DNA from 2 places in the Dongia sp. genome. Region 2 is predicted to be linked to the other one. Evidence: predicted binding sites of a transcription regulator. Region 2 holds the regulator's gene; the other holds the start of a gene.
The links. Region 2 encodes PhoB, which activates phosphate uptake and scavenging genes when phosphate is short. Its sites were predicted from a motif close to TNTCATAAAACTGTCA; they were not measured.
Positions count from the first base shown of each region.

Region 1: ACH2CY_RS18480 (Na/Pi cotransporter family protein) is a predicted target of PhoB. The motif match lies at 1,693-1,708, and genes of this name have one in related genera.

Region 1 is NZ_JAYRKD010000019.1:53,832-58,040, reverse strand. It holds gene ACH2CY_RS18480 (Na/Pi cotransporter family protein) at 1-1,640, opposite strand, end outside; gene ACH2CY_RS18475 (leucyl aminopeptidase) at 1,779-3,269, opposite strand; gene ACH2CY_RS18470 (phosphoenolpyruvate carboxylase) at 3,365-4,209, opposite strand, start outside.
Region 2 is NZ_JAYRKD010000002.1:272,051-276,259, forward strand. It holds gene ACH2CY_RS03075 (diguanylate cyclase domain-containing protein) at 1-968, opposite strand, end outside; gene ACH2CY_RS03080 (ABC transporter substrate-binding protein) at 999-2,003, opposite strand; gene phoB (phosphate regulon transcriptional regulator PhoB) at 2,109-2,855, opposite strand; gene phoU (phosphate signaling complex protein PhoU) at 2,848-3,552, opposite strand; gene ACH2CY_RS03095 (ATP-binding protein) at 3,760-4,209, opposite strand, start outside.

The sequences.
Region 1 (4,209 bases), on a different contig from region 2:
TTGAGGCGGGAGGGGCTGAGCTCGCCCTTGGCTTCCAGGATCGGCTGGGCGACCAGAGCGAGATGCGAGTTGATCCGCTTCAGGTCGCGCAGGATGTCGAGGTGCAGACCGCTGGTCTGGATGCTCTCGACGCGGCCCTCGCGCAGGCGCTCGAGATGACTCTCGGAGGCCTGGCGCTCGAGCTCGCGGAAGGCCTGCTTCTCGGCGAAGAGCTTGCGGGCGAGGTCGAGATCGCCGGTCATGAAGACGTTCATGGCAAGCTGCAGGTTGCCGTTGAGGCGGTCGTGGATGCCCTCGATCTCCTCGGCCCCTTCGGGTGAGAATTTCAGCTTGTACTTCACCTTCTTGGCGGCGAGCTCCATCAGGTTCTTGTCGACGATGTCGCCGATATGCTCGAGGTTGGTGGTGAAGGTGATGAGATCGATCACCCGCCGGTGGTCTTCCGGGCTCATGCTCTCGCGGCTGACCTTGGTGAGGTAGAGCTTGATCGCTTCGTTCAAGCGGTCGACCAGGGAGTCGAGGTCGCTGGCCTGCTTGATAATCTTGCGGTCGTCAGAGCGCAGGGCCTGCAGCGATAGGTGCAGGATCTCACCCACCGCATCGCCCATGCGCAGCGCCTCGCGCGAGGCATTGGCCAGCGCGATCGACGGCGAATCCACGGCGCTGGCGGCCAGATAGCGCGGCCGTGCTGGATCGTCGGCCTTGGTGGCATCGGGCATCAGCTTGCGGGTCAGGCGCGAGACTGGGCCGATCAGGCCGATGAAGACCAGGACCAGCACCAGGTTGAAGCCGACATGGAAGTCCAGGATCTGTCGCATCGCGCCGCCGCCGAAATCCGGCAGCAGCGGCAGCAGCGGCACGATCAGCGGCAGCAAGGGCAGGATCGCGATGACGCCGATCCCGCGGAAGACCATGTTGCCGAGCTGGACCCGGCGCGCCTCCGGCGGATCGCCCATCGAAGCCAGCATCGCCATCACGTCGGCGCAGAGATTGGCGCCGAGCACGAAGGCCAGCGCCAGCGGCACCGGCAGGATGCCGATCTTCACCAGCGAGGCGACCAGCAGCACCACCGCGATCGAGGAGGCGCAGAGCACGGTCAGGATGCCGCCGGCGATGACGCCGAAAACGGGCGAGTTGGACATCAGGTTCAGGATCTGCGGCAGCAGCGGCGCCTCGCGGATCGGCTCGGCCGCCTCGGTGATGAGATGCAGCGCCAGCAGCGCCAGGCCGAGGCCGATCCCGGCGCGGCCGAGATCGCGGAGCCGCGTGCTCTCCAGCTTGTTGAACATGATGTAGCCGATGAGGATCAGCGCCGGCGAGAGGATGTAGACCGGCAACGAATAGGCCTGGGTCACCAGGCTGGTGCCGAGATCGGCGCCCAGCATGATCGCCAGCGCCGAGGCCGCGCCCACCATGCCGCGGGTGACGAAGGACGAGGTCAGCAGCCCGGTGGCGCTGGAGGATTGCAGCAGCAGGCTGGTGACGATGCCGGCACCCAGCGCCCGGAAGCGGTTGGTCATCGCCAGCCCGACCCAATGCCGGAGCTGGCTGCCATAGGCGCGCATCACCCCGGTCCGCACCATGCGCAACGACCAGAGCAGCAGCGCGACCGCGCCGAAGAGGTGGAGAAGGAATTCCATGGCTTGTCCAACGCCGCAACGAGGCCGGCGGCTCATTCCCGTTACGAAACGGTGTCACAAAACTGTAACACGACCGGGCGCGAGTCGCGCGAGCGGGAAAGCGACACGTTTCCGTGCGGTTAGGACGGCAAGGAAAGCCTACTCCAGCCCTGCCGCGAACTCCTCCAGCAGCGCGACCGCATAGCCGGTGGCACCGGCGGGCGTGAGCGGGCGGTCCTTGCCGGTGAATTCCTTACTGGCGATGTCGAGATGCGCCCAGGGGCGGTCGGTGACGAAATTCTTCAGCAAGGCGGCGGCATGGGCCGCATCGGCGGATTCATCGTCGGGCGAGTGATGGCGGAAATCCGCGATGCCGGATTCCAGGTTCTGGTCGTAATAGCCGTCGATCGGCAGGCGCCAGAGGCGCTCGCCGGTGGCTTCGCCGGCGCTAGTGAGGCGGCGGTTCAGGCGCTCATCGTTGCAGAAGATGCCGGCGTAGGCGCCGCCGACTGCCGCCATCACGGCATAAGTGAGTGTCGCGAGATCGACGATGCACCGCGGCTTGAAGCGGGTCGCCGTGTAATAGAGCGCGTCGACCAGCACCAGGCGGCCTTCGGCATCGGTGTCGATCACCTCGATGGTGCGGCCGGACATGGTGGTGACGATGTCGCCCGGCTTGTAGGCGGTGGCTGAGGGCAGGTTCTCGACCAGGCCGACGACGCCGACGGCGTTGACCTTGGCCCTGCGTGTCGCGAGGGCGTGGATCGCGCCCACCACCGCGGCGCCGCCGGCCATGTCGCCTTTCATGGTGATCATGCCCGAGGGCTTTTTCAGGCAGAGGCCGCCGGCATCGAAGCAGACACCCTTGCCGACGAAGGCGATCGGGCCTTCTTTCGTCTGCTTTGCGCCGTGGTATTGCAGGACCAGCAACCGCGGCGGGCGTTGCGAGCCGCCGCCGACCGCGAGGAGCGCGCCCATGCCGAGCTTCTTCATCGCCGCGACGTCGAGCACCTCGATCTTCACGCCGAGCTTGGCGAGGCCCTTCATGCGCGCGCCGAACTCTTCCGGGTAGAGCGCGTTGGGCGGCTCGTTGGTGAGGTCGCGGGCGAAATGCACACCCTCGGCCACGGCGGCCAGGCGCTGGTCGAGCTTCTTCGCCTCGGCGGTCTTGGCCGTGACCAGCGTGGCGCCGGTCAGCAGCTTGGGTTTGTCGGGTTTGTCCTGGGTGAGGTACTTGCCGAAGCGGTAGTTGCGCAGGCGAATCCCCAGCGCCAGGTTGGCGGCGAGCTCCCCCTCGCCGAGCGGCGTCCCCTTCGGCAAGTCGATCAGCAGGTCGGCTTCCGGCTCATGCACCGCCATCAGCCGCGCGGCGATGGCGCCGCCGAGGCTGCGGGCGTTCCTGGCGCTCAACTCCTTCGGTGCGCCGGCGCCGGCGATCAGCACCCGGCGCGGGCCATCCTTGGCCGGGGCGATGAGCTCGATGATCTGCTCGCGCTTGGCCTTGAAGGCCGGGGCGGTGACGGCGCGGGCAATGGCACCGCCGAGCTGGGTGTCGAGCACCAAGGCCCGCGCGCCGAGCTTGCCGCCCTCCGGCACGAGCACGGCGATGACGGCGGCGGCCGACGGTTTCGGCTGGTAGGCGACCTGCATGGGAATCCCCTGACTCTCGTTCTTTGCCAGGGGTTATCGCAAATCGGCGCCCGGATGGCGATCCGGTAAAATCGATAGGGAGGGGGCGCCGCCCCCTACCCCATCGCGCCGATGGTGTGCGTGACGCCCGAACTGACCCGCAGGATCAGGGTGTAGAGACCAGCGATCGGCTGGAAGATCCGGGCATGCTCGCGTTCGTAGGTCTGGGTCCAGTCGCCGACATAGGTCGCGATCTCGCCGAAGTCGCCTTCGAACTTGGTCTCCTCGACCTTCGGGAAGATGGTCGCGAGCTTGCGCATCGCGTCATCGATCTCGAGGTGGAAGATCTTGGTGAGCAACTGCTCGCGGGTGATGTTGTGCTGCTGCGAGAAGTCCGGGACATGGATCGCCAGGCTGAAGATCCGCATGATCAGCGCGATGCGGATGCCGTGCAGCACCCGCAGGTTGGCGCGGACCTCGGCGTCAATCTTCGGCTTCGGCAGGCCGACCAGCGCCAGCCCGTCGCGCAGGTCCATCATGTCGCGCTGGAACACGCGGTAGATCTTGGCCAGCCGGTTGTAGACGTTCTCATGCTCCAGGTGCTCGGCGACCGCGCGAAGGCCGTGCGCCTCGTCCGGGTCCTTGACCTGGGCGGCGCGGCTGAGCCACTGGCCGGGATCATAGAGGTCGATATAGGACTTCAAGGCTTCGAGATCGGTGAACTCGAGGGCCCATTCGACCATGCCCAGCAAGCGGCGCAGGCGCGGGCTTGCCTTGTAGACGCGCTGGAACCGCTCGGGATCGCGGACGATCGCCTCGCCCATGCCGCCGACGGTGTTCGCCAGCAAACCCATCTGCTGCAGGATGCCGTTATGCGGGATCGCCCGCATCTGCGAGGGGTGCGTGAGGTTCAAGCGCTGCTCGACGCCGTCCTGCTGGCGCCGGATCGGCCGCGACCCGC
Region 2 (4,209 bases):
GCGGCGAAGGCGCTGAAGATCTCCTCGAAACTGCGGCCCTCGGGATTGCCGAACCGCGCCCTGGTTCCCGGATCGGTGAAGCCGGCATTGCAGGCGACTAGGCGGTCGTCGGCGTCGAACAGGGCAAAGCCGCTTTCCATGACGTCGACCGCGGCGCGGAAGCGTGCCTCGGCCGCCTGTCGCTCGCCGGCTTCGCGGATCAGCTTGTCGTTGGCGTCGCTCAATGCGCTGCGCGACTTGCGGAGCCTCTCGTGCATCGCGTTAAAAGTCTGCGCCAGCCGGCCGAACTCGTCCCGGCCGAGGCTCGGCAGCGGGACGGCTTCCTGACCCTCGCCGACCGCGGTCATCGCCCGGCCGAAGCTGTCGATCGAGGAGACGATGCGGCGCTTCACCAGGAACAGCGCCGCAATCGCGCCGGTCATGGCGCAGAGGCACAGCGCCAGCAGGACCGCAAGCTGGGTGACCTGGGCGGCGACGGCTTCGTTGCTGCGATCGACCAGCCGATGCGTGATCGCTTCCATGGCGCGGAGGCGAATGATGATGCTGCTGGCGATCAACCGCGAAACTTCGGGCTGCTGCGCCGGACCGGAGACCGCCCGGCCGGAATTGGTCCAGCGCTGGAACAACAAGGCGATGTCGACGCTGTTGTGGCGCAGGCGATCCTGCAGCGCCGCCTCGTCGGGCTGGTGCGGCAGGCCGGCGAGATCGTCGATCGACTGGTTGAGCGCGCGCTGCACCTCCAGCCACCGGGCGATCGGCCGCTTCTCCCAGTTGAACTCGATCTCGGTGGTCAGCTGGTTCAGCTCGAGCACGCGCTGGATCGCGAGATCCGCCGCTTTCGAGGTGCGCAGGGCCGCGTTCACCGTCTGCAGCGCATAGCTGATCATGACGGCGCTGACCACGACGATCGCGCCGAGCAGGCCGATGCTCAGGCGAAGCTTGGTTCTGACGCCGATGGCGGAGATCATGCCCGAGATCATGGTTGCGCGGCCGATCGTCTAGCGAAGATAGGTGACGCGGCTGGCATCTGCCGCCTGCAGGGCATTGGGGGCGAGCTCCGCCATGAAGTCGGGCATCGGGGTCGAGGCGTCCTGCTCGGTCAGCATCCGCCAATGGCCTTCGAGATTGGCGATCAGCGCCTGGTCGAGGCTGAGGTCGAAGGCATAGTCCGGCCACATCTCGGCGATGGTCGCGCGGTCGATGCCGATCGCCTGCGCGGCGATGGTGATCGCGGCTTCTTGATTCGCGGCGACGAAGCTCTGCGCCTTCAGAAGCGCACGGATGAATCCCTCGACCGCCTGCGGATTGGCGTCGAGAAAGCCGGCGAGAGCGACCAGGTTCCAGGTCTCGAGATAGGTTCCCTGGGCATAGAAGATGCGGGTGCGCTGCCCGAGCGCCTTGTCGGCATGGGCCCGGATCTCCTGCCAGCCGGAAAGCGCATCGACCGTGCCGGCGGCGAGCGCCTGATGGGCATCCTTCGGGGTGACGGGCACCGCCTGGAGGTCGCTCTCGGCCAGCAGGTTCGCCGCCAGGAAGACGTTGAGAAAATACTCGCTCGCGGTGCCCGGGCAGAAGCCGACGCGCCTGCCCTTGAGATCGGCCGGCGCCCGGATCGGGCTTTGATCCGGCACGATGATGCCGGTGTTGCGCTCGGAGGTCTCGACGGTGGCGACGATCCGCGCCGGAACGCCGGCGGCGATCGCCCGCACGAACGGCGCCTCGGCGACCATGCCGAGATCGGCCTGGCCCTTGGCGACCAGCTCCAGCGCTTCCTTGCCGCTGTTGGTCTTGATGGTCTCGAGCGCGATGCCCTCGGCGGCGAAGTAACCCTGGTCGCGGGCCACGTAGAACAACGCCGAGGCGACGGCCGCGGAATCGGCGACGACTATCCGGCTATGCACCGGCTTGGGTGCAAGCGTGCGCCAGGCGAAGACGCCGCCCGCCGCGACCAAAGCGGCCGCGCCCAGCAGGATATTGCGTCGCGAAGAAAGCGCCGGGTGCACCGGGATTTCGCCCCTCTCGTTCTTGAGAGGAAGAAGTTCCGATGATTCGCTTTAAATTCCCTTAATTTCGCCGTGAAATAGGGAAAATTGCCTTGCCGGTGCCGCTCAGCCCTCGACGTCGAGCGAATAGCCGGCGGCGCGCACGGTGCGGATCACGTCGGCGGCGCCTTCGATGTTGATCGCCTTCCGAAGGCGCCGGATATGCACGTCCACGGTCCTCGGCTCGACATAGATGTCGCGGCCCCAGACATGGTCCAGGAGCTGCTCGCGCGAGAACACGCGGCCCTGGTTCTCCATCAGGAAGCGCAGCAGGCGGAACTCGGTCGGGCCGAGATGCACATCCTTTTCCATCCGTTTCACCCGATGGGTCGCGAGATCCATCGAGAGATCCTTGTAGGCCAAGGTCTCGGTCGAGAGCTGCGGCCGGGCCCGGCGCAGCACCGCTTTCACCCGCGCCATCAGCTCGCTCGGGCTGAACGGCTTGGTCACATAATCGTCGGCGCCGACCTCCAGGCCCCGAAGCTTGTCGGCCTCCTCGCTCTTGGCGGTGAGCATGATCACCGCGATCGATTTCAAATCCGGCAGGCGCCGCATCTGCCGGCAGACCTCGATGCCGGACAGGAAGGGCAGCATCCAATCCAGCAAAACCAGGTCCGGCTTGGTCTCGCGGATCAGGGTCAGGCCCTCTTCGCCGTTCTTGGCCTCGAGGACCCGGTAGCCTTCGCTTTCGAGGTTGTAGCGCAGCAGCGCCAGCAGCGCCGGCTCGTCCTCGACCACCAGCACGGTCGGCCGGTTGGCAGGGTCGCGATCAGTCTCCCGTCCGTTATGCGCGGGACGGGTGCGGTCAGCCATCGAGTGCAACATTCGTGGTATCGCCCTTGGGTCTGGTTTCATCGATCGTGCGGCCGAGCGCCAGGAAGTGGACGGTCTCGGCGATGTTGGTGGCGTGGTCCCCGATGCGTTCGATGTTCTTGGCAATGAAGAGCAGATGGGTCGAAGGCCCGATGTTCCGCGGGTCTTCCATCATGTAGGTCAGCAATTCGCGGAACAGCGAGGTGTAGAGATCGTCGATCTCCTCGTCGCGCCGCCAGGCGGCGACGGCCAGCGCCGCGTCCTTCTCGACATAGGCGTCGAGCACGTCTTTCACGATCTGCTGCGCCAGGCGCCCCATCCGCGGAATCGAGGAGACCGGACGCAACGGGCCGAGCTGGTTCAATTGCAGCGCGCGCTTGGCGATGTTCTTCGCATAATCGCCGATGCGCTCGATGTCCGAGGAAATCTTGATCGCGGCCACCACCTCGCGCAGATCGGTCGCCATCGGCTGGCGCAAGGCCAGGATGCGGACCGCGAGATTGCCTGCTTCATGCTCCATCGTGTCGATGCGGCGGTCGCTCTCGATCACCTTGCTCGCCGCCTCGGAATCGCGCCGCGCCAGGGCGTCGATCGCCTGGGCGAGCTGCTCCTCGGCCAGGCCGCCCATCTGGGCGATCTCCTGCACCAGGCGTCGCAGCTCGACGTCGAAGCTCTTCACCGTGTGGTCATGGGCCATGTTCGGATTCTCGGTCGCGGCGTCCAAAGCTTTGTTCGGCATAGATACTACCGTTTTGTGACAGTTTTATGAATGCCCAAGGCAAGCACCATGGACTCGGACGCAGCTGTCCGCGCCCGGCAATTTAAGTCCCTCCAATGACGCGAATGTTGCCCTTGTATGACGCTTCCGTGACGAAGCCCAAAGGGCCGGTCCGGGGCGCGCGCCTCAGCCGTCGGCGGGCAGGAACAGCATGAAACAGCTGCCTTTTCCGGGCTCCGACTCGATATCCAGGCTGCCCCGGTGCCGGTTGACGATATGCTTCACGATGGCGAGGCCGAGCCCGGTGCCGCCGAGCTCCCGGGAGCGGGCGGCATCGACCCGGTAGAAGCGCTCGGTCAGGCGCGGGATATGCTCCTTGGCGATGCCTTCGCCCTGGTCGGTGACGCTCAGCGAGATCATCGCCTTGGGCGAGCGGATGCCCTGCAGCTTTTCCCGGCAGGCGACCGGATCCTCGATCCGCTCGAAGCGCACCCGGACCTCGCCGCCCTCCGGGCTGTATTTGATCGCGTTATCGACCAGGTTCTGGATCGCCTGGGTGAGCTCGTCGGAATCGCCGGGGATGGTCGGCATCTCGGCCAGGCCGGGAAAGGCGATCTTGATCTGGCGCTGCTCGGC